Regions from separate parts of the Streptomyces sp. NPDC050842 genome, predicted to be linked through region 2. Evidence: predicted binding sites of a transcription regulator. Region 2 holds the regulator's gene; the other holds the start of a gene.
The links. Region 2 encodes HspR, which represses chaperone genes until heat shock. Its sites were predicted from a motif close to TTGAGNNNNNNNNNCTCAA; they were not measured.

Region 1 (10,882 bases), on a different contig from region 2:
AAGCGGCTCCTTCGGGAGGGCCGGGGCGGGCGAGGCGGCGGCCGGGGAGGCGCCGGCGTGTGGTCCGGGGGTGGGCCCCGCCATCAGGGAGGCGTGTGGTCCGGGGGTGGGCCCCGCCATCAGGGAGGCGCGCGGGCCGGGGGTGGGTGCCGAGGCAGTGGAAGCGTCCGCGTACGGGCCGGGTACGGGCCCCGTCATCGCTGAGGCGCTTGCGCGCGGGCCGGGGGTGGGCGCCTTGGTCGTGGATGCGTTCGCGTACGGGCGGGGCGCGGGCCCCGCCGTCGCCGAGGCGCTTGCGTACGGGCCGGGTGCACGCGCCGTCATCGCTGAGGCGCCTGTGCGTGGTCCGAAGACGGGTGGCGTGGTCATCGGAGCCGCTCCTTTACGCGCTGCCCGGTGCCGGGCGCGACGGGGCGCTCGCGGTGGGCGCGGAGGGCGGCCGTGTAGCCGCGCTCGATCGCGTTCGTCGTCGTGTCGCCGGGATCAGCCGACTCGCCGCCGAGCGCGGCGAGTTCGGCGGTCGAGCCGCGGAAGGCGAGTCGCCCCGCCTCGATCAGGGCGACCTCGGTGCACGCCGCGGCGACGTCCTCCACCAGGTGCGTGGAGACCACCACCGTCGCCTCCGTGCCGAGCTCGCGCAGCAGCGCGCGGAAGTCGACCCGCTGCTCCGGGTCGAGGCCGGCCGTCGGTTCGTCGAGCAGCAGCAGCTCCGGTTCGTTCACGACGGCCTGGGCGATGCCCGCACGCCGGACCATGCCGCCCGACAGCGTCTTCATCCGCGCGTCGATCCGGTCGGCGAGCCCGACGCGCTCGACGGCCCGCTCCACGGCGGCCGCGGCCCGGTCCGCCGGCACCTCCTTCAGCCAGGCCACGTACGCGACGAACTCCCGGACCGTGAACCCCGGGTAGTAGCCGAACTCCTGCGGCAGGTAGCCGAGCCGGCGCCGGATCGCGGTGCGTTCACCGTGGCTCCCGACGTCCCGGCCGAGGAGCTCCACCCGCCCGGAGGCAGGCGCGGCGACGGTCGCGAGGACCCGGATGAGGGAGGTCTTCCCGGCGCCGTTCGGGCCGAGCAGGCCGTGGACGCCGGGGGCGAAGGACAGGTCGAGCGCGTCGAGGGCGACGGTACGGCGGTGCCGGACGGTCAGTCCGGACACCGCGACCGTGGCGGGCTGGTTCACCGGGTCTCCAAGTGGTCGAAGGAGCGGCGCCGCAGCACGAGGAGGGCCGCGCAGGCGACTGCCGCGGCGGCCCAGCTCCCCTGTGCCACTGGGCCGGAGAAGTACAGGGCGAGTGCGTCGGCGCCGGCCGTCCCGGCGGCCCCCACGTCCGGCGGCCCGAGGAGCGGGCCCGTCACGGCGAGCAGCCACCCGCCGGCGAGGGTCGCGGCCGCCGCCCGGCAGCCGACGAACGAACCCAGCGCGAGGGTCGCCAGGGTCAGCGCGAGCCCCGGCAGCAGCCAGGCGGCCACCCCCGGGAAGCCGGCCACCGGCGGCAGCAGCGACCCGCCCAGGGTCAGCAGCGGCACACAGACGGCGAGCACGGCGGCGGTACGCGTGAGGAGCAGCCGCAGCCCGCCGGACGGGGTGGCGGCGGTGATCTCGTACAGGGGGTCGGCGTGGCGTCCGTACGAGACGGCGACCCCGCCGAGCGGCAGGACCGGGGAGAGGGCGAGCAGCATGGACCGCGCGCCCTGGAACCCGGCGCCGTAGGCCAGGGCGAAGGCGCCGCCCAGGACGAGCGCCACGGCCACGACCCAGGAGCCGCGCAGGGCCGGCCCGGCGGCCCACCAGAGCCGCGCCCCCCGCCCGAGGGGGCTCGCCGTGGCCGCCGGTGCGACGGCCGGCCGGTGTCCCACGGCCGTCAGGAGCTCCGCCCGTACGGCGGCCAGGGCGGGCCCCGCCGCTCCGGCGCGGACGGCGGCCGAGACGCGGCACGCGCAGGGGGAGCAGGACTCGACGTGCTTCTCCAGGGACCAGGCGTCCGTCTCGGGGGCCGAGCCCTCCGCGTACCGGAGGGCCAGCGCGTCGGTGACGTGCCAGTCGGAGGCGGGTCGGGGGGACGTCATGCGGTGCCTCCCAGGGGGTACGGGCCGGCGCCGAGGGCGGCGCGCAGTTCGCGGCGGGCACGCAGGGCGCGGGTCTTGACGGTGCCCTCGGGGATGCCGAGCAGCCGGGCGGTCTCGCGGGTCGTCAGACCGTCGACGACGGTCGCCCGCAGGACCTCGGCGAGCTCGGGCGAGATCCGGTCGAGGGCGGCGCCCACCTCCCCGTACTCCAGGCCCGCGAGCACGCGGTCCTCGGCGGAGGGCGCGGGGGCCGCGGGCTCCGGCGGCGCGGCCGCGACGACGGCCCGTTCGGTGCGTTCGGTACGGGCCCGGGCGCGCTGGGCGTCGACGAGCCGCCGGGCGGCGATCACCCAGAGCCAGCCGCCGGCCTCGCCCCGGCCGCGGTGGCCGCCGGCCGAGCGCCAGACCGTGACGAAGGTGTCCTGGAGGACCTCCCGTACGGTCTCCTCGTCCGGGCAGCGGCGGGCGAGGCGGGCGTGCAGCCAGCCCGCGTGCCGGTCGTAGAGGACGGCGAGCGCCTCGGTGTCCCCGCGGGCGACGGCACGCAGGAGCGCCGCGTCGTCGTCCTCGTCTCCCCCTGTGGGGCCTGCCCCTGAGGGGCGCAACAGTCTCACGCCCTCTCTATCGCGCACGGACCCCGGTTCGGTTCACGGCGGGCCCGACGCACTCACGGGCTGGTCGGCGGCCCGCCCTCCGGCAGGGCGGCGAAGACGCGCTGGAGGGCCGGCGGGCGTTCGCCGTCGCCCGAGACGACGAGGCGGTGGCGGTACGTGATGAAGTACTGGAACCCGTCGGCGATCGGGCTTCCGGTGGGCCGGTTCGGGACGTGCGCGTACGCCGGGTCCTCCAGGGCGGCCCGCAGTTCGGCGACCTCGGCGGGCGTCTGCTGCCCGGTCCGCGGCGGCTTCGTCCCGGAGCGGCTGGTCCAGCTGCCGTCGTAGTGGACGACGAGCTGATTGCGGACCCCGGCGAGGCCGCCGTTGACGACCACCTCGACGAGGACCTCACCGGGCTGGGGCTCGCCAGGGGGAGCGGTGGTGGTCGCGGTCGCGGTGGTGGTCGCGCTCGCGTCAGCCGTACGGGTCGGCTCGGCCGTAGGGGAGGTGCTCACCTCCGACGTAGGACCGCCCGACGCCGGTCCGCCCGGTGCCGGTGGCGTCTCCGGCCCGCAGGCGCTCGCGCCGCCGGCCAGGACCGCCGCCAGCAGCAGGGCCCCGCACCACTTCCCCCGTACACCTCGGCCTCGCACCATGGATCGAGCATGCCCCGTAGGAGGCGGCCCGCGCAGCCGGACGGTCAGGTTCCCGACCGGACGATCCCGGTGAGGGGCCCGCGGTAGCGCCAGTCGAGGGAGTCGTACAGTGCGAGGCCGTCCGTGGTCGCAGACAGGACGCCGGTCTCGGCACCGGCCTGCGCGGCGGCCGCCTCCAGGGTGCGCATGACGTTCGCGCCGAGGCCGCGCCGCCGGTGCGCGGGGTCCGTCTCGATCTGGTCGGCGACGGCGGTGGAGCCGGTCGGGGCGATCTGGCCGCGCGCGGCGAGGGTGCCGTCCGGGGCGAGGACGCGGACCCGGATGACCCCGTCCCGGACCTCGGTGGTCCGCGCGTACCCCTCGGGCGGCGCGGGGCGGGCCCCGGGGTCCAGCGGCTTGACCATCATGAAGCCCGGGTCGTCGGGGACCGTCCACCCCTCGGTGATCCACGGCGCCACCTCCTCCGGGGTCGCCATCACCTTGAGCCAGCTGTACGGCGCGGTGAGCCGCTCGCAGAGCGCCCCGACGGAGGCCGCGTCGGGGGCGGGCAGCACGTGGCGTACGACGTGCCGGGGCAGACCGACGTCGATCCGGTAGCCCCAGGGCTCGGCGACGGCGGGCGGCGTCTCCCGGGAGACGGTCCAGCCGGCCACCCAGGCAGAGGTAATAGCTCCCATATCCATGGAGGCATTACACCGGCAGCTCACGGTCCTGCGCGAGAGTGATCGCTCAGAGCGAACTGCTGTCGGGGAACATTCCTGGGCTCACGTGCATTGAGTCCGTACAGCTCAACTTGACTGCCGAAGGGGAGATCATGGCTTCTGCGTCTACGGCGTCCGCGCCGCTCACTCTGCCTGTGCTGCCGCTCGACGACGAGGTCGTGCTGCCCGGAATGGTGGTGCCGCTGGACCTGTCCGACAACGACGTACGGGCCGCCGTCGAGGCCGCCCAGGCCGCCGCCCGCCCCGGTGGCGGCAAACCGCGGGTGCTGCTCGTGCCCCGCGTCGACGGGACCTACGCCGGGACCGGTGTCCTCGGCACCGTCGAGCAGGTGGGGCGCCTGTCCGACGGCGACCCCGGCGCGCTGATCCGCGCCGTCGGCCGCGTACGCATCGGCGCCGGTACGACCGGACCCGGCGGCGCCCTGTGGGTCGAGGGCAGCGCCGTCGAGGAGACCCTGCCCGATCCGCTGCCCGGCTCCGTGACCGAGCTGGTCAGGGAGTACAAGGCGCTGGCCACCAGCTGGCTGAAGAAGCGCGGCGCCTGGCAGGTCGTCGACCGCGTCCAGCAGATCGACGGCGTCGGCGCCCTCGCCGACAACTCCGGCTACTCGCCCTTCCTCACCGTCGAGCAGAAGGTCGAGCTCCTGGAGACCGCCGACCCGGTCGCCCGCCTCAAGCTCGCCACCGCCCAGCTCCGCGAGCACCTCGCCGAGCAGGACGTCGCCGAGACCATCGCCAAGGACGTCCAGGAGGGCGTCGACAAGCAGCAGCGCGAGTTCCTCCTCCGCCGCCAGCTCGAAGCGGTCCGCAAGGAGCTCCGCGAGCTGGGCGACGGAACCGACTCGCCGGCCGACGAGTCCGACGACTACCGGGCCCGCGTCGAGGCCGCCGACCTGCCCGAGAAGGTCCGTGAGGCGGCCCTCAAGGAGGTCGACAAGCTGGAGCGGTCCAGCGACCAGTCCCCGGAGGGCTCCTGGATCCGCACCTGGCTCGACACCGTCCTCGAACTGCCCTGGAGCGAGCGCACCGAGGACCAGTACGACATCCAGGGCGCCCAGGCGATCCTCGACGCCGAGCACGCGGGCCTGGAGGACGTGAAGGAGCGGATCACCGAGTACCTCGCCGTGCGCAAGCGGCGGGCCGAGCGCGGCCTCGGCGTCGTCGGCGGCCGCCGCGGCGGAGCCGTCCTCGCCCTCGTCGGCCCGCCCGGCGTCGGCAAGACCTCGCTCGGCGAGTCCGTCGCCCACGCCATGGGCCGGAAGTTCGTCCGCGTCGCCCTCGGCGGCGTCCGCGACGAGGCCGAGATCCGCGGCCACCGGCGGACCTACGTCGGCGCCCTGCCCGGCCGGATCGTCCGGGCGATCAAGGAGGCCGGGTCCATGAACCCGGTGGTCCTGCTCGACGAGATCGACAAGGTCGGCTCCGACTTCCGCGGCGACCCGGCGGCCGCCCTCCTCGAAGTCCTCGACCCCGCGCAGAACCACACCTTCCGCGACCACTACCTGGAGGTCGAACTCGACCTCTCCGACGTCGTCTTCCTGGCCACGGCCAACGTGCTCGAAGCCATCCCGGAAGCCCTCCTCGACCGCATGGAGCTCGTCAGGCTCGACGGGTACACCGAGGACGAGAAGGTCGTCATCGCCCGCGACCACCTGCTCCCGCGCCAGCTGGAGCGGGCCGGCCTGGAGCCCGGCGAGGTCGTCCTGGAGGACGCCTCCCTGCGGAAGCTCGCCGGCGAGTACACCCGGGAGGCCGGCGTCCGCACCCTGGAGCGCGCCATCGCGCGACTGCTCCGGAAGGTCACGGCCCAGCACGAACTGGGCGACCGCGAGCTGCCGTTCACGGTCACCCCGGAGGACCTGCGGGACCTCATCGGCAGGCCCCACCACGTGCCGGAGTCGGCGCAGGACCCGGCGGAGCGCCGCACGGCGGTGCCGGGCGTCGCCACCGGGCTCGCGGTGACCGGCGCGGGCGGTGACGTCCTCTTCGTGGAGGCGTCCCTCGCCGACCCGGAGACCGGCGCCGCCGGGCTGACCCTCACCGGCCAGCTGGGCGACGTGATGAAGGAGTCCGCGCGGATCGCGCTCTCCTTCCTCCGCTCGCACGGCGCGGAGCTGGAGCTGCCCGTCACCGGACTCAAGGACCGGGGCGTGCACATCCACTTCCCGGCCGGCGCGGTCCCCAAGGACGGGCCGAGCGCGGGCGTCACGATGACGACCGCCCTCGCGTCCCTGCTGAGCGGCCGACAGGTCCGTACGGACGTGGCCATGACCGGCGAGGTGTCCCTCACCGGCCGGGTCCTCCCGATCGGCGGCGTGAAGCAGAAGCTGCTCGCGGCGCACCGGGCGGGCATCACGACGGTCGTGATCCCCAAGCGGAACGAGGCCGACCTGGACGACGTCCCGGCCGAGATCCTGGAGAAGCTGGAGGTCCACCCGGTGACCGACGTCCGGCAGGTCCTGGAGATCGCGCTGGCTCCGGCGGCGGTGCCGGTGGCCGTCGCCGCCTGACCGGGCCGAACTCCTCTGCGGCGAGCGGGGTGTCCTCATCGGGGGACACCCCGCTCCGGCGTGCGCGGATGTCGGGTACCCGGATGTCACCGGATGTCAGTCGAGGCTGGCATGCTCGTACGCATGAACGACGACGCCTTCTGGGCTCTCATCGACGAGTTGAGCCGCCGGCCCGGTGACCGGGACGAGCGGCTGGAGTGGCTGCGGGCGGAGCTGGTGCGGCGTCCGGAGAGCGAGTGCGTGGCGTTCCAGGTGCGCCTGGAGAAGGCATGCGAGAGAGCCGACACCCGCGCGGTGTGGACGGCGGCGAACCGCGTCGAGGGCGGCGGCTGCACGGACGACGGCTTCCACTACTTCACGCTCTGGCTGGTGGGGCAGGGGCGGAAGGTGTACGACTCGGTCGTCGCCGACCCGGACGCGCTGACGGACGTGCCGGGGATCCGGGCCCTCGTGGGCCGGCACCGTGACGAGTGGGACGACGCCGAGTGGCCCGAGTGGGAGGAGCTCGACTACGTCGCCCAGGACGCGTACGACGAGCTGACCGGCCAGGAGGACGACGAGGGGGACGAGTTCCTCGACGCGGTCGAGGAGGCCGAGGAGGAACTGGCCGACGAGGAACTGGCCGACGAGTCGGCGGAGGAGTGGGAAGAGGGCGGCGAGCACCGGGGTGCCCGGCCGGAGGGGGTGGCCCTGCCCCGGCTCACCGCCCTCTTCCCGCTCGGGGCGTCCGGCTCCTAGGAGGCGGACGGGTTCCGGCGCCGGCCCAGGAGCAGGGTGCCCCCGGCGAAGGCGGCGAGGGCGCCCGCGCCCGCGAGGGCGAGCGGCAGCGGCGAGGAGGGGGCGCCGGCGGTCTCGGCGGAGAGCGCCGGGGCCTGCTCGTCGCCGCCGTGGCCGGCGTGGCTGACGGTGGACAGGTCGGCGCCGGCCGCGATCTTCGCCTCGGTCGGGGCCTGGGCCTTCAGCTGGGTCTGCGCCGCCGCCGCACCGCCGAAGGTGACGTCCGAGCAGCTGTAGAAGGCCTCGGGGCTGTCGTTGCGCTGCCACACCTTGTAGACGATGTGGCGGCCGGTGCGGGCCGGCAGGGTGCCCGTGAAGTTGTAGTAGCCGTCCGTGGCGGTGCGGGTGGTGTTGTGGACGGCGACCGGGGTCGCGTCCAGGTCCGACCACTTCAGGGGCTGCGTCGGGTCGAAGCCCGCCTTGGTGATGTAGACCGTCATCGTGCCCGAGTGGGCCGCCGTCGCCCGGACCTTGAAGTCGAAGGAGCCCGCCGCGACCGCCGTCGCCGGCCAGTCGGTGCGCGCCCAGTCGAGCGCCCGGTACTTGGCGCGGTTCGCCGAGCAGAGCTTGCCGTCCGGGATGAGGGCCTGGTGCTGCCCATCGGCGTTGGCGATGTTGACCTCGTTCCAGTCGTACAGCGGCTGGGTGCCGGAGTCGGCGACGAGGTCCTTGCACACCTGCGACTTGGGCGTCTCGGGGCCCTCGGCGTAACAGGCCGCCACCCGGCTCACGGGGTTGAAGACGGCGCCGTGGGCGCCGGCCGTGGCGGGGGTGAGGCCGACGAGGGCGGCGGCGGACAGGGCGGAGGCGGCGACGGCCGAGGTGCGGCGGTACGAGGGCATGCGGGGGCTCTCTCTCGTGCGTGGGGGAGTACGGGACGAGCAACGCGCGCTGGGTACGCGGAAGTTGAATTCCGTGCGACCGCCGTAGAGCGTCGCATTGGTCCATACCAATGGGCAAGGGGGTGGGCGGAAAAAGCCGAAGCGGCCCCCGGGGTGCCGTGCACCCGGAGAGCCGCCGTGAAGCAGAGAGCGAGAGGTCAGCCGTTGGCGAGCGCCTGTACGCGCGAGAGGTCGCCGTTGAAGTGGTTGTGGTCGCCGACCGTGGGGCCGGAGGACGTGTACTGCCACATCGTGTAGTACTGCCAGCCGGCCGGGAGTTCACCCACGGTCGAGGCGTACCGCGCGATCCACAGCGGGTTGGTGGAGGCGAAGCCGCCGTAGTTGCCGGTGCACTGCTTCCACCAGCTCGTCGCCGTGTAGATGACGGCGTCCCGCCCGGTCCGGTACTTGTACCGGTTCACGAAGTCCTGGATCCAGGCGACCATCCCGGCCTGGGTCTTGCCGTAGCAGGTCGCGCCGTACGGGTTCCACTCGATGTCGAGGACGCCCGGCAGTGTCTTGCCGTCCTTCGACCAGCCGCCGCCGTTGTTGACGAAGTAGTCGGCCTGGGCGGCGCCGGTCGTCGTGTCCGGGGTGGCGAAGTGGTACGTGCCCCGGATCATGCCGATGTTGTACGAGCCGTTGTACTGCTGGGTGAAGTAGGTGTTCTTGTAGTACGTGCCTTCCGTCGCCTTGACGTAGGCCCACTTGACCCCGCTGTTCCACAGCGTGGACCAGGCGACGTTCCCCTGGTGCCCGGAGACGTCCACGCCTTCCGTCTGGACGGCCTGGACGGAGATGCCGCCGGGCGCGCCGTCGCGCCCGTCGTGCTTGAGGACCCCCATACCCATGGAGGCGGAGCCACGCGCGGGCACCTGCCGGGTACCCGGGTCCTGGGCGGCACCGGCGGAGCCGGCGAGGGGAAGGAGGAGGGCCAGCGCCGCGAGGGCGGCCCCGGCGAGGGTCGTTCCGGATCTGTGCACACGCATGCGTGCCTCCGAAAGGCGGTGGGGGACCGATGTCGACACATCCTGGTGTGGACATGTCACTGAGTCGAGAGAGACGCTACGCACGTAGACCCGCCTGGCGGAAGGGGGCCCGGATACCGCCGTTGGTCTACTCCTGCGAAATACTGAAGGAGCTGCGGCGATCGCCGTGACGGGAAGAAACTTTCAGCGGCCGGAAAACCGCCGGGGAGCCGCAAGAGGCCGCCGGGAAGCCGCCGGAGAACGTGTGGGAGGTGCTGACGTGCACGGAAGCGGTACGGGAAGTGACGGCCGGGCCGTCCCGCCCGCCGGGGTGGACCCGGAATTCCTCGCGCTCGAACGGGAGCTGGCGGTCTTCCTGCGCCGCGCCCGCGCCCAGTCCGGCGAGATGGCCCGCGAGGTCCACCCCGAGCTGGAGCCCGCCGCCTACGGACTCTTCGTGCGCCTCGACGACGCCGGCCCCCAGCGGGCCACCGAACTCGCCGCGTACTTCGGCGTCGGCAAGGCGACCATGAGCCGCCAGCTGCGCGCGCTCGAAATGCTCGGGCTCGTCGTCCGCGACCCCGACCCCGCCGACGGGCGCGCGTCCCTGGTCCGCCTCACGGAGGAGGGCCGGGACCGCTTCCGGCACGTCCGGGACGCCCGGCGCGAGCGGTACGTCCGCAAGCTCGTCGACTGGGACCGCGCCGAGGTGGCGGAACTGGCGCGACTGCTCCACCACTTCAACGTCCGCTCCGAGGGCTAGGGGGCGGACCTCACAGCTCCGCGTACACGGCCGTCGCGTCGTCGTGGAGCTTCCAGCGGCGCACCCCGCCCGCCTCCGCGTCCGCCGCCTCCAGCGCCCGCACCCGCCGCAGCAGGCCCGACGGCCCCTCCGCGCGCACGATCCCGAAGCACTCCGCCCAGTCGCCCGCGCCGAACAGCTCCACCCAGCGGCTCGCCCCGTCCGTGAGCGCCGCCAGCGCCCGTACCTCCGCGCGCGGGGTCGTCCCCGTCACGGCCCGCGCGGCGACCGACGGGTCGGCCGCCGCCGTGAAGAAGCCGCCCTCCCGGTTCCGCAGCCGGTCCGTCGCCGCCAGGGACCTCAGGACCTCGTCCGGGACCCGGTCGAGCCGGTCGTCGAGCACCGCCCGGACCGACCCGTCCGGCGCCTCCAGGAGGAGGGCGGAGTCGGAGAGGACGAGATGCTCGACCGAGGCCTCGTCCCAGCGCGCGAGGACCACGGTCGCCTGGGGCGTACGCACGTGAGAAAGGTCACAGGTGTCCCGGTGGGCGTCCGCGGTGCGCCGGATTGCCACGGACAGGATCTCGAACAGGGGCATGTCCGGGCGAGAAGCGGACAGTTCGGTCAAAGCCCCGCCAAGGCGAGCGGTGAACCACGGCACCGTGTGCACACAACCGTCATCACCGGCCGGTGGCGTGACGCCGTCGAGGAGGACGACCGTCCCGCCGCCGCCCGAGGCGGGCAGAGCTGCGGCTGCCCAGTCCTCGTTGGGGCGTTCGGGGCTGCCGGGGAGGGTGGCGACGTCGCTGCGCATGATGCCCAGTGTGCCCGCCCCGCCACACTCCTTCACGGCACCTCCAAACGGCCGGAAAAGGCCTGTACCAACTCGCCGGGGGCGGTGCGGGAGGCGGAATCGGGACCTCCGCCGAGCTGCGGGCGGGCATCCTGCCAAAGCCCGCGCG
Region 2 (10,882 bases):
CCCAGGGCCTTCGGCCACGGCAGGTCGTGCGAGCGGCTCACCATCATGGTGAGCAGGGCGCCGAGCGCCAGCCAGGTCAGCCAGCCGACGACCTGCACGAAGCCGTTCTCGCCGCCCAGGAAGAGCGCGAAGACGAGCCGGGGCGTGTCCGTGATCGACATGATCAGCATCGACAGGCCCACGGTCGGCTGCCACGAGCCGTCGCCGCCGAGCTGGCGGGCGAGCGTGTGCGTGACCGCGCCGAGGATCAGTCCGCCGACGACGAAGCCGAGGGCGGTCATCAGGACGTACGGGATCGCCGTCGACAGGGTCGCGTTGATCGCCTCGTCGCGCGCCTTGTCGAAGCCGAAGATCGCGAGCAGCCCGTAGAGGAAGGTGACGATCAGCGCCGGGCCCCAGACGGCGTGGTCCCGCATCCGGAGGAAGGTGTCCGCCGGGCGCAGCACGATGCCGCTCAGGAGGGGCTTCCAGGGGAGACGGGGGCCGGTGGGGACGGGCGGCGCGGCCTGGTAGCCGCCGCCGTCGCCGTACGGGTCGTCGACGCTGAACATCTGCGTGTGGCCCGGGTTGTTCGCCGTGCCGGCGTGCGCCTGCTGTCCGGGCGGCTGCTGCTGCCCGTACGAGTCCCCGAAGTACTCGGGCTCGCCGTAGGGCTGCTGCTGCGGCTGCCCCTGGGGGCCGCCGTACTGGCCGCCGCCCTGGGGGCCCTGCTGACCGCCGTACTGACCGCCGTACTGGCCGCTCTGCGGGGGCCACTGCTGCTGCGGGTACGGCGGCGGGGCCGCGTTGTACCCGTAGGGCGCCTGCTGCGGTTGCTGCTGCTGTTGCTGCGGGGGGCGGTTGTCCCGGCCGCGTCCGTTCCTGAATCCAGCCACGCCCTTGAACGTACCCGCTCGGGCTGTGGGGGCGCGCGTCCGGCCGGTCCTTGCCACTGAGCTGTGACATCCCCTAAGGGAAGTCTCAGGGGCGGGCGGGCCGTGACCTGGCCGGTGGCCAGACGCGCGGAGGTCGTTACACATCCGACGTATCACCTCAATGGCGGCCTCGTTCGCCGCCGACCAGCCGGACGGCACGGTGACCTCCTGGCTGGAGACCGCCCCGAGGAAGACCGCCCCGAAGAAGCAGACCGCCTGAGGCGAGGACACGAGAAGGACGGCCGCCCCGCATCTCCGCGGGACGGCCGTCCTTCTCGTACGTACGTGACTACTGCCTACTGCGCAGGCTCCGGCTCGGGCTCCGGCGCGGACTCCGGCTCCGGCTCCGCCGGGGTCTTCACCGAGTCGAGGAGCAGCTGGGCCACGTCCACGACCTGGAGGTTCTCCTTCGCCTTGCCCTCGTTCTTCTTGCCGTTGACGGAGTCCGTCAGCATGACGAGGCAGAACGGGCAGGCGGTGGAGACGATGTCCGGGTTCAGGGACAGGGCCTCGTCGACGCGCTCGGTGTTGATGCGCTTGCCGATCCGCTCCTCCATCCACATCCGGGCACCACCGGCGCCGCAGCAGAAGCCGCGCTCCTTGTGGCGGTGCATCTCCTGCTGGCGCAGGCCGGGGACGGCGGACATGATCTCGCGCGGCGGCGTGTAGACCTTGTTGTGACGGCCCAGGTAGCAGGGGTCGTGGTAGGTGATGAGGCCGTCGACCGGGGTCACCGGGATCAGCTTGCCCTCGTCGATGAGGTGCTGGAGCAGCTGGGTGTGGTGGATGACCTCGTAGTCGCCGCCGAGCTGCGGGTACTCGTTGGCGATGGTGTTGAAGCAGTGCGGGCAGGTCGAGACGATCCGCTTGGCCGACTTCGGCTTCCGGGTCGACGGGTCTTCATCGTCTTCGCCGAACGCCATGTTCAGCATCGCGACGTTCTCCTGCGCGAGCTGCTGGAACAGCGGCTCGTTGCCCAGGCGACGGGGGGAGTCACCGGTGCACTTCTCGTCGCCGCCCATGATCGCGAACTTGACGCCCGCGATGTTCAGCAGCTCGGCGAAGGCCTTCGTGGTCTTCTTGGCCCGGTCCTCCAGGGCGCCCGCGCAGCCGACCCAGTACAGGTAGTCGTACTCCGAGAGGTCCTCGACGTCCTTGCCGACGATCGGGACCTCGAAGTCGACCTCCTTGGTCCACTCGACGCGCGCCTTCTTGGCGAGACCCCAGGGGTTGCCCTTCTTCTCCAGGTTCTTGAGCATCGTGCCCGCCTCGGACGGGAACGCGGACTCGATCATCACCTGGTAGCGGCGCATGTCGACGATGTGGTCGATGTGCTCGATGTCGACCGGGCACTGCTCGACGCAGGCGCCGCAGGTGGTGCAGGACCACAGGACGTCCGGGTCGATGACGCCGTTCTCCTCGGCGGTGCCGATGAGGGGGCGCTCGGCCTCAGCGATCGCCGACGCGGGGACGTCCTTGAGCTGCTCCGGCGTCGCCTTCTCGTTGCCCTCCATGTCCTTGCCGCCGCCTGCGAGCAGGTACGGGGCCTTGGCGTGCGCGTGGTCGCGCAGCGACATGATGAGGAGCTTCGGGGAGAGCGGCTTGCCGGTGTTCCAGGCGGGGCACTGCGACTGGCAGCGGCCGCACTCGGTGCAGGTGGAGAAGTCGAGGATGCCCTTCCAGGAGAACTGCTCGACCTGGGAGACACCGAAGACGGCGTCCTCGGCCGGGTCCTCCCAGTCGATCTCCTTGCCGGCGGAGGTCATGGGCTGGAGGGCACCCAGAGCCGACCCCCCATCTGCGTTTCGCTTGAACCAGATGTTCGGGAAGCCGAGGAAGCGGTGCCAGGCGACACCCATGTTCGTGTTGAGCGAGACCGTGATCATCCAGGTGAAGGACGTGACGATCTTGAGCGCCGCGAAGAAGTAGGTGAGGTACTGGATGGTGCTCAGGCTCAGGCCGTCGAGCAGCGCGATCAGCGGGTACGAGGCGAAGAAGCCGGGCTCCCAGCTCGTCACGTGGTGCTGGACGCCTTCGAGGGCGCGCAGCGTCATGATGCAGACGCCGACGATCAGGATGACGGCCTCGACGAAGTAGGCCTGGCCCGTCTTGGAGCCGGTGAAGCGGGACTTGCGGCCCGCCCTGGTCGGCTTGCTGAGCTGCCGGATCACGATGAGGGTCGCGATGCCGAGGACGGTCATCAGACCGAGGAACTCGGTGAAGATCTCGTACGGCAGCCAGTCACCGATGATCGGGATCAGCCAGTCGGCCTGGAACAGCTGGCCGAAGGCGTTGACGATCGTCAGGAGCAGCGAGAAGAAGCCCACCGCGACGAACCAGTGCGCCACGCCGACGATGCCCCAGCGGTTCATCCGGGTGTGGCCGAGGAATTCCTTGACCAGCGTGATGGTGCGCTGTGTGGGGTCGCCGGTGCGCGTGCCCGCGGGGACCGGCTGGCCGAGGCGTACGAAGCGGTAGATCTGCACGGTGGCACGGCCGAACAGCGCGACGGCCACCACCGTGATGACGATCGACACGACGATCGCGGCGAGTTGCATGAGGGGCTCCTCGGGCGGGCCTCGCGTGCCTACTACTCGCGGGCCTACTAAGCGGTAACTTATTGAGTCCGTGCTGAGATTACCGGGTCACGGCCCCGCGCTGTAGCGGCACTCACGGTGATCTGTGTCGCTCAGGCAAACCTTGCCGCGCGACGCCTGCGGACTGCTGGAAGCGTACGCGCCAGGATCGTCAGGTCCATCCCGAGCCAGTGGTGGTCCACATAGTGGAGATCGAGCAGTTCGCGTTCCTCCCACGGTAGCTCCGAGCGACCGCTGATCTGCCACGGTCCGGTGAGTCCGGGGCGTACGGAGAGCCGGCGCCGGCCCTCGCCCGCGCACTCGCGGTGGGACGGGGCCAGCGGACACGGTCCGACCAGCGACATCCGGCCCGCGACGACGTGCAGGAGCAGGGGCAGCGCGGCCAGCGGGCTCTTCGTGCGGAAGGTCAGCATCGTGAAGGTGCTGCCGCCCAGACCGGCCACCGTCCGGCGCCGCAGGACACCGCGGCCGGGTGTCGTCCCGCCGAGCGCGACCGAGAGGGCGACGGCGGCTAGGACCGGGAAGAGCACGACCAGGAGGGCGAGTCCGCCCAGGACGTCGAAGGCGCGCTTGGCCGTCATTCCCCACACCCTTCCGAGGGACCGCGTGAGAATCATGGGATATTCGTGGGATATGCCTGCTTTGCCCGGCAAGGGGCAATCGGACTCTCTCACGCGTCACCCCGTCCGGTCCGGGATCGACGCGCGCCCCGCCGCGTATGAGCGAGATAAAGGGCGAAGAATTGAGCCCCCTCCACTCAGGTCTGTTGACGCACCGCGGGGTCTCGTGCATCCTTGAGTCAGATCCACTCAAGTACGTCAGCTGGAGGAATTGAAATGGCACGTGCGGTCGGCATCGACCTGGGCACGACTAACTCCGTCGTCAGCGTTCTGGAAGGCGGCGAGCCCACCGTCATCACCAACGCCGAGGGCGCCAGGACCACGCCGTCCGTCGTCGCCTTCGCGAAGAACGGCGAGGTGCTCGTCGGCGAGGTGGCCAAGCGTCAGGCCGTCACCAACGTCGACAGGACCATCCGGTCGGTCAAGCGCCACATGGGCACCGACTGGAAGATCGAGATCGACGGCAAGAACTTCAACCCGCAGCAGATGAGCGCCTTCATCCTGCAGAAGCTCAAGCGTGACGCCGAGGCGTACCTGGGCGAGAAGGTCGTCGACGCGGTCATCACCGTCCCGGCGTACTTCAACGACTCCGAGCGCCAGGCCACCAAGGAGGCCGGTGAGATCGCGGGCCTCAACGTCCTGCGCATCGTCAACGAGCCGACCGCGGCCGCCCTGGCCTACGGCCTCGACAAGGACGACCAGACGATCCTCGTCTTCGACCTCGGTGGCGGCACCTTCGACGTGTCCCTCCTGGAGATCGGCGACGGCGTCGTCGAGGTGAAGGCCACCAACGGTGACAACCACCTCGGTGGTGACGACTGGGACCAGCGCGTCGTCGACTACCTGGTGACGCAGTTCCAGAACGGCCACGGCGTGGACCTCGCCAAGGACAAGATGGCGCTCCAGCGTCTGCGCGAGGCCGCCGAGAAGGCGAAGATCGAGCTGTCCTCCTCCACGGAGACCTCGATCAACCTGCCCTACATCACGGCGTCCGCCGAGGGCCCGCTGCACCTGGACGAGAAGCTCACGCGCGCCCAGTTCCAGCAGCTCACCTCGGACCTGCTCGACCGCTGCAAGGTGCCGTTCCACAACGTCATCAAGGACGCGGGCATCGAGCTCCGCGAGATCGACCACGTCGTTCTCGTCGGTGGCTCCACCCGTATGCCGGCCGTCGCCGAGCTCGTCAAGGAGCTGACCGGCGGTCAGGACGCCAACAAGGGCGTCAACCCGGACGAGGTCGTCGCCATCGGCGCCGCGCTCCAGGCCGGTGTCCTCAAGGGTGAGGTCAAGGACGTCCTGCTCCTCGACGTGACCCCGCTGTCCCTCGGCATCGAGACCAAGGGAGGGATCATGACGAAGCTCATCGAGCGCAACACCACGATCCCGACCAAGCGGTCCGAGATCTTCACGACGGCCGAGGACAACCAGCCGTCCGTGCAGATCCAGGTCTACCAGGGCGAGCGCGAGATCGCGGCGTACAACAAGAAGCTCGGCATGTTCGAGCTGACCGGTCTGCCGCCGGCGCCGCGAGGCGTCCCGCAGATCGAGGTCGCCTTCGACATCGACGCCAACGGCATCATGCACGTGACCGCGAAGGACCTGGGCACGGGCAAGGAGCAGAAGATGACCGTCACCGGCGGCTCCTCGCTGCCGAAGGACGAGGTCGACCGGATGCGCCAGGAGGCCGAGCAGTACGCGGACGAGGACCACCGTCGCCGCGAGGCCGCCGAGTCCCGCAACCAGGGCGAGCAGCTCGTCTACCAGACGGAGAAGTTCCTCAAGGACAACGAGGACAAGGTCCCCGGTGACGTCAAGGCCGAGGTCGAGGCCGCGCTCGTCGAGCTGAAGGACAAGCTCAAGGGCGAGGACACCGCCGAGATCCGCACCGCCACCGAGAAGGTCGCGGCCGTCTCCCAGAAGCTCGGCCAGGCCCTCTACGCCGACGCGCAGGGCGCGCAGGCCGCGGGCGGCGACGCCGGTGCCGGTCAGGCACAGGCGGACGACGACGTCGTCGACGCCGAGATCATCGACGACGAGCCCAAGAAGGGCGGTCAGGCGTGACCGAGGAGACCCCGGGCTTCGAGGAGTCCGACGTCCCCTCCGGCGCCACCCCTGACGACGCCGCCGAGGCCGCCGACTTCTCCACGGAGGAGAAGGCGGCCCCGGCCGGGGACGCAAGCAGCCAGAAGTCGGCCGCCGGTACCGCGGGCCTCACGGCCCAGCTGGACCAGGTGCGCTCCGCGCTCGACGAGCGCACCGCGGACCTCCAGCGGCTCCAGGCCGAATACCAGAACTACCGCCGCCGCGTGGAGCGGGACCGGATCACGGTCAAGGAGATCGCCGTCGCGACCCTCCTGTCCGAGCTCCTGCCCGTGCTCGACGACGTCGGCCGGGCCCGCGAGCACGGTGAGCTCCTGGGCGGGTTCAAGTCGGTGGCCGAATCGCTGGAGACCGTCGTCGCCAAGATGGGTCTGCAGCAGTTCGGCAAGGAGGGCGAGCCCTTCGACCCGACGATCCACGAGGCCCTGATGCACTCGTACGCGCCGGACGTCACCGAGACGACCTGCGTGGCGATCCTGCAGCCGGGGTACCGGATCGGCGAGCGGACCATCAGGCCCGCGCGGGTCGCGGTGGCCGAGCCCCAGCCGGGCGCCACGCCCGGTGCCACGTCCGGCACCAAGGAAGAGAAGGCCGACGAGGAGAGCGGTGCCCCCGAAGAGGGGTGACGCAACGATCGTCCGGAAGGAGGGACGTCGATGAGCACGAAGGACTTCGTCGAGAAGGACTACTACAAGGTTCTCGGCGTCCCCAAGGACGCCACCGAGGCCGAGATCAAGAAGGCGTACCGGAAGCTCGCCCGCGAGAACCATCCGGACGCCAACAAGGGTGACGCGCGCGCCGAGTCGCGCTTCAAGGAGATCTCCGAGGCGAACGACATCCTCGGTGATCCCAAGAAGCGCAAGGAGTACGACGAGGCGCGCGCCCTCTTCGGGAACGGCGGCTTCCGGGCCGGCGGCCCGGGCGGCGGCTCGTTCAACTTCGACCTGGGCGACCTCTTCGGAGGTGGCCAGGGCGGCGGCCCCGGCGGAGCCGGCGGCTTCGGCGGCGGTGGCGGCATCGGGGACGTCTTCGGCGGCCTGTTCAACCGTGGGGCGGGGGCGGGTACGCGTACCCAGCCGCGCCGCGGCCAGGACATCGAGTCCGAGGTGACGCTCAGCTTCATCGAGGCCGTCGAGGGCGCGACCGTACCGCTGCGGATGTCCAGCCAGCAGCCGTGCACGGCGTGTTCGGGCACCGGCGACAAGAACGGCACGCCTCGCGTGTGCCCGACCTGCGTCGGCACCGGGCAGGTCTCGCGCGGCAGCGGCGGCGGCTTCTCGCTCACCGATCCGTGCGTGGACTGCAAGGGCCGCGGCCTCATCGCCGAGAACCCCTGCGAGGTCTGCAAGGGCAGCGGGCGGGCCAAGTCCTCCCGCACCATGCAGGTCCGCATCCCGGCGGGTGTCGCCGACGGGCAGCGGATCCGGCTGCGCGGCAAGGGTGCCCCGGGCGAGCGCGGCGGGCAGAACGGCGACCTGTACGTCGTCGTGCACGTCGACGACCACGCGGTCTTCGGCCGCAAGGACGACAACCTCACCGTCACGGTGCCGGTCTCCTTCACGGAGGCGGCCCTCGGCGGCGAGATCAAGGTCCCGACGCTCGGCGGCCCCGCGGTCACGCTCAAGCTGCCCGCGGGCACTCCGAACGGCCGGACCATGCGCGCCCGTGGCAAGGGTGCGGTCCGCAAGGACGGCACCCGCGGCGACCTGCTCGTCACGGTGGAGGTCGCGGTGCCGCAGGAGCTGGACGACAAGGCACGTGAGGCCCTGGAGACCTTCCGCGAGGCCACGGCCTCCGAGGACCCCCGGGCGGAGCTGTTCCAGGCCGCGAAGGGAGCGTGACCCCGTGGACGGGCGCCGACGCAATCCGTACGAACTGACCGACGAGTCGCCGGTGTACGTCATCTCGGTGGCGGCCCAGCTCTCCGGTCTGCACCCGCAGACCCTGCGGCAGTACGACCGTCTCGGCCTGGTCTCCCCGGACCGCACGGCGGGCCGCGGGCGGCGCTACTCGGCCCGGGACATCGAGCTGCTCCGTCAGGTGCAGCAGCTGTCGCAGGACGAGGGCATCAACCTCGCGGGCATCAAGCGCATCATCGAGCTGGAGAACCAGGTCGCGGCGCTGCAGAGCCGGATCGCCGAGCTGTCGGCCGCGGTCGACGGCGCGGCGGCGGCGATGCGGCAGCGCGAGGCCCAGGTGCACGCCTCGTACCGGCGCGACCTGGTGCCGTACCAGGACGTGCAGCAGGCGAGCGCGCTGGTGGTCTGGCGTCCCAAGCGCGGCGAATAGCCCCGCACAGCACGTATGGCGAGGCCCCCTCCACGACGGTGGAGGGGGCCTCGCCGTATGTGTCGGAAGGATTCCTAGGGGATCAGCTCGCCCACGATGTCGCCGAGGGTCTCCCACCAGGGCGAGGCGCCGGTGCCGAACGCGGCGGCGAGGGCGGCGCCGACGGCGAGGTCGTGAGGGGTGGGGTCGCCGTCCCACTCGTCGATGACCTTGCCGTCGCCCGAGGAGGTGAAGGTGCCGATCCGGCGCCCGTCGCGGGTGAGGCGGCTGTCCACGTACCCGCAGGGCACGAGCCGGTAGCGGACGCCGCCGGTCCGGACGTCCACGCGGTAGGAGCGCCGCAGGAGCCGCCCGCGCGCGGGCCGGATGACGGCAGGTTCCCCGTCGACGGTGAGCGCGAGCAGGGCGCGCTTGCGGGTCCCGATGGGGGTGTGGGCGTCGGGGTCGGTCCCGGGGGCCCGTACGAGCTCCACGGTGGGCAGCCCGTGGCCGGAGACCCGGAGCGTCCCCGCGGGTCCGTCGAGGTCGATCTGTACGTACACGCTGGTCAGTTGTCCCGTTCGAGGATGCCGGACTGGGCGATGAGATAGCCGAGCTGGGCCCGGCTGCCGCTGCCGAGGGCAGTGGCGAGTTTGGCGATGTGGGCGCGGCAGGTGCGGACGTTCATGCCGAGGCGCCGGGCGATGGCCTCGTCGACGTGTCCCTCGACGAGGAGCTTCGCGATGGACCGCTGGACGCCGCCGATGCCGTCGGTCTTGATGTCGTACGGGATCTCCTCCCGGATCGGCACCGCGAGATGCCAGAACTGGTCGAAGACGCCGCCGAGATAGGCGACCAGGCCGGGGTGGCGCAGCTCCAGGGCGACCTGGCGGTCGCTGCGGGCCGGGACGAAGGCGACCTCGCGGTCGACGATGATCAGCCGGTCGATGATCTCTTCCAGCGTGCGCACCTGGACCTCGGGGCCGACGTGCTCCAGGTAGGTCAGGGTGAGCTCGGTGTGGCGGGCCGTGTGCTGGTAGAGCGTGCGCATGCTGATGCCGCGGCCGAGGAGGGGCGAGACGCGGTCGAGGGCTTCGCTGAGGGCCTGCGCGGGGCGCCCGCCGCCGGGCTGGACGGTGAGCAGTTCGTGGCGGCAGTTGGCGACGACGCGGTCGAGGGTCGAGTTGATGCGGTCGATGCCCTCCAGCACGGTGATGGCGTGCGTGGTGGGGGAGTCGTGGGCGCTGATGGCCATGAACGGCTCGAAAGCGTCCGAAAGGGCGACGGTGCGCCGGCGACGGTCGAGTATTTCCCGTTCGATCGGCTGGAGGAGCTGGGCGAGGGCGGCCGAGGGGGGAACCGGACGGAGCCATCGGGCGTCGTCCGGGTCGGGGTGGAGCAGGGAGAGATCGAGGAGGCAGGGGGCCTCAAGGGTCTCTGACCGGGGTATTCGCCCGGTCCGCAAGGCGGCCGCGTACAGCTCGGAGCCGGCTTTGCAGAGCTCGGCATACGAATGCGGGTGACCGCTTTCGTCCGCTTGTTTCCGCATATGTACACCCCCAGGCTCCTGCATCTCAGGAACATGATGCCTGGGTTTGGTGGTGCAGGTGCAGAGAGTAAGCCATCGTCTTACTCGCGGGGGTTGGAAAAGAGACGTTGCCTTCAAGTGAGGTTGCTCGGTGATGATGAAGAAGCTCATACGCACGGTGGCCGGAGTCGCCTTCATCGCGGGGGCCGCATTGGGCGCCGTGGGAGTGACCCAGGACCCCGGCTGGCACACGGCGCCGGCCGAGGTGCAGGCCGCTCCGCTCGACCCGGGCTGGCACGCGGCCCCCGCGCTCCTCGGTGACCCGGGCTGGAGCGTGGCCCCCGCACAGGATCCCGGCTGGAGCTAGACGGGCGCATGAACGTTCCCGATGACCCCAGGTTCCGCCGGGAGATGGCCTCGGCCTATCGCTCCGGCTGGCACTTCGTCGACCTCGCCACGGCCATCCCCCACCGTGGCGACGCGCTGAAGGTCACCCTCTTCGGAGAACCGATCGTCGTGGCACGCGAGCAGGACGAGGACGTCCGTGCTTACCGCTGTCTCCGCCGCCCGCGGGGTGCCCCGCAGCCCATCCGCTGTGCCATCCGGTACGGCATGATCTTCGTCAACCTCGACCAGCGGGACCACCAGCTGATCGAACCCGAGACCATCACCGCCACCCCCCGCAGTGCCTGAGCGATTCCCCCGTCGTTGTAGATCGCTCCGGCACTTCCCCCACACAGCGGCGCCATCGCGGACCTGAAACGCGATGGCGCCGCTGTGCTGCCCGCGCACATGTGTGCCGCGCGCACGTTCGTGCCGCGCGCACGTTCGTGCCGCGCGCACGTTCGTGCCGCG

Region 1: a site for HspR is predicted at 4,094-4,112, ahead of lon (endopeptidase La). Genes of this name have one in related genera too.

What each region holds. Positions count from the first base shown of each region.
Region 1 covers NZ_JBITGA010000004.1:463,593-474,474, reverse strand. The annotation lists gene ACIBG6_RS15210 (ATP-binding cassette domain-containing protein) at 366-1,181, opposite strand; gene ACIBG6_RS15205 (zf-HC2 domain-containing protein) at 1,178-2,068, opposite strand; gene ACIBG6_RS15200 (RNA polymerase sigma factor) at 2,065-2,682, opposite strand; gene ACIBG6_RS15195 (hypothetical protein) at 2,736-3,320, opposite strand; gene ACIBG6_RS15190 (GNAT family N-acetyltransferase) at 3,365-4,003, opposite strand; gene lon (endopeptidase La) at 4,135-6,552, shown strand; gene ACIBG6_RS15180 (DUF4240 domain-containing protein) at 6,676-7,290, shown strand; gene ACIBG6_RS15175 (lytic polysaccharide monooxygenase) at 7,287-8,171, opposite strand; gene ACIBG6_RS15170 (lysozyme) at 8,369-9,199, opposite strand; gene ACIBG6_RS15165 (MarR family transcriptional regulator) at 9,459-9,941, shown strand; gene ACIBG6_RS15160 (hypothetical protein) at 9,952-10,734, opposite strand.
Region 2 covers NZ_JBITGA010000005.1:491,298-502,179, forward strand. The annotation lists gene ACIBG6_RS19300 (Yip1 family protein) at 1-875, opposite strand, end outside; gene ACIBG6_RS19305 ((Fe-S)-binding protein) at 1,211-3,472, opposite strand; gene ACIBG6_RS19310 (sugar transferase) at 3,604-4,092, opposite strand; gene dnaK (molecular chaperone DnaK) at 4,348-6,192, shown strand; gene grpE (nucleotide exchange factor GrpE) at 6,189-6,857, shown strand; gene dnaJ (molecular chaperone DnaJ) at 6,888-8,072, shown strand; gene ACIBG6_RS19330 (heat shock protein transcriptional repressor HspR) at 8,077-8,520, shown strand; gene ACIBG6_RS19335 (hypothetical protein) at 8,595-9,062, opposite strand; gene ACIBG6_RS19340 (helix-turn-helix transcriptional regulator) at 9,068-10,048, opposite strand; gene ACIBG6_RS19345 (hypothetical protein) at 10,182-10,394, shown strand; gene ACIBG6_RS19350 (hypothetical protein) at 10,403-10,720, shown strand.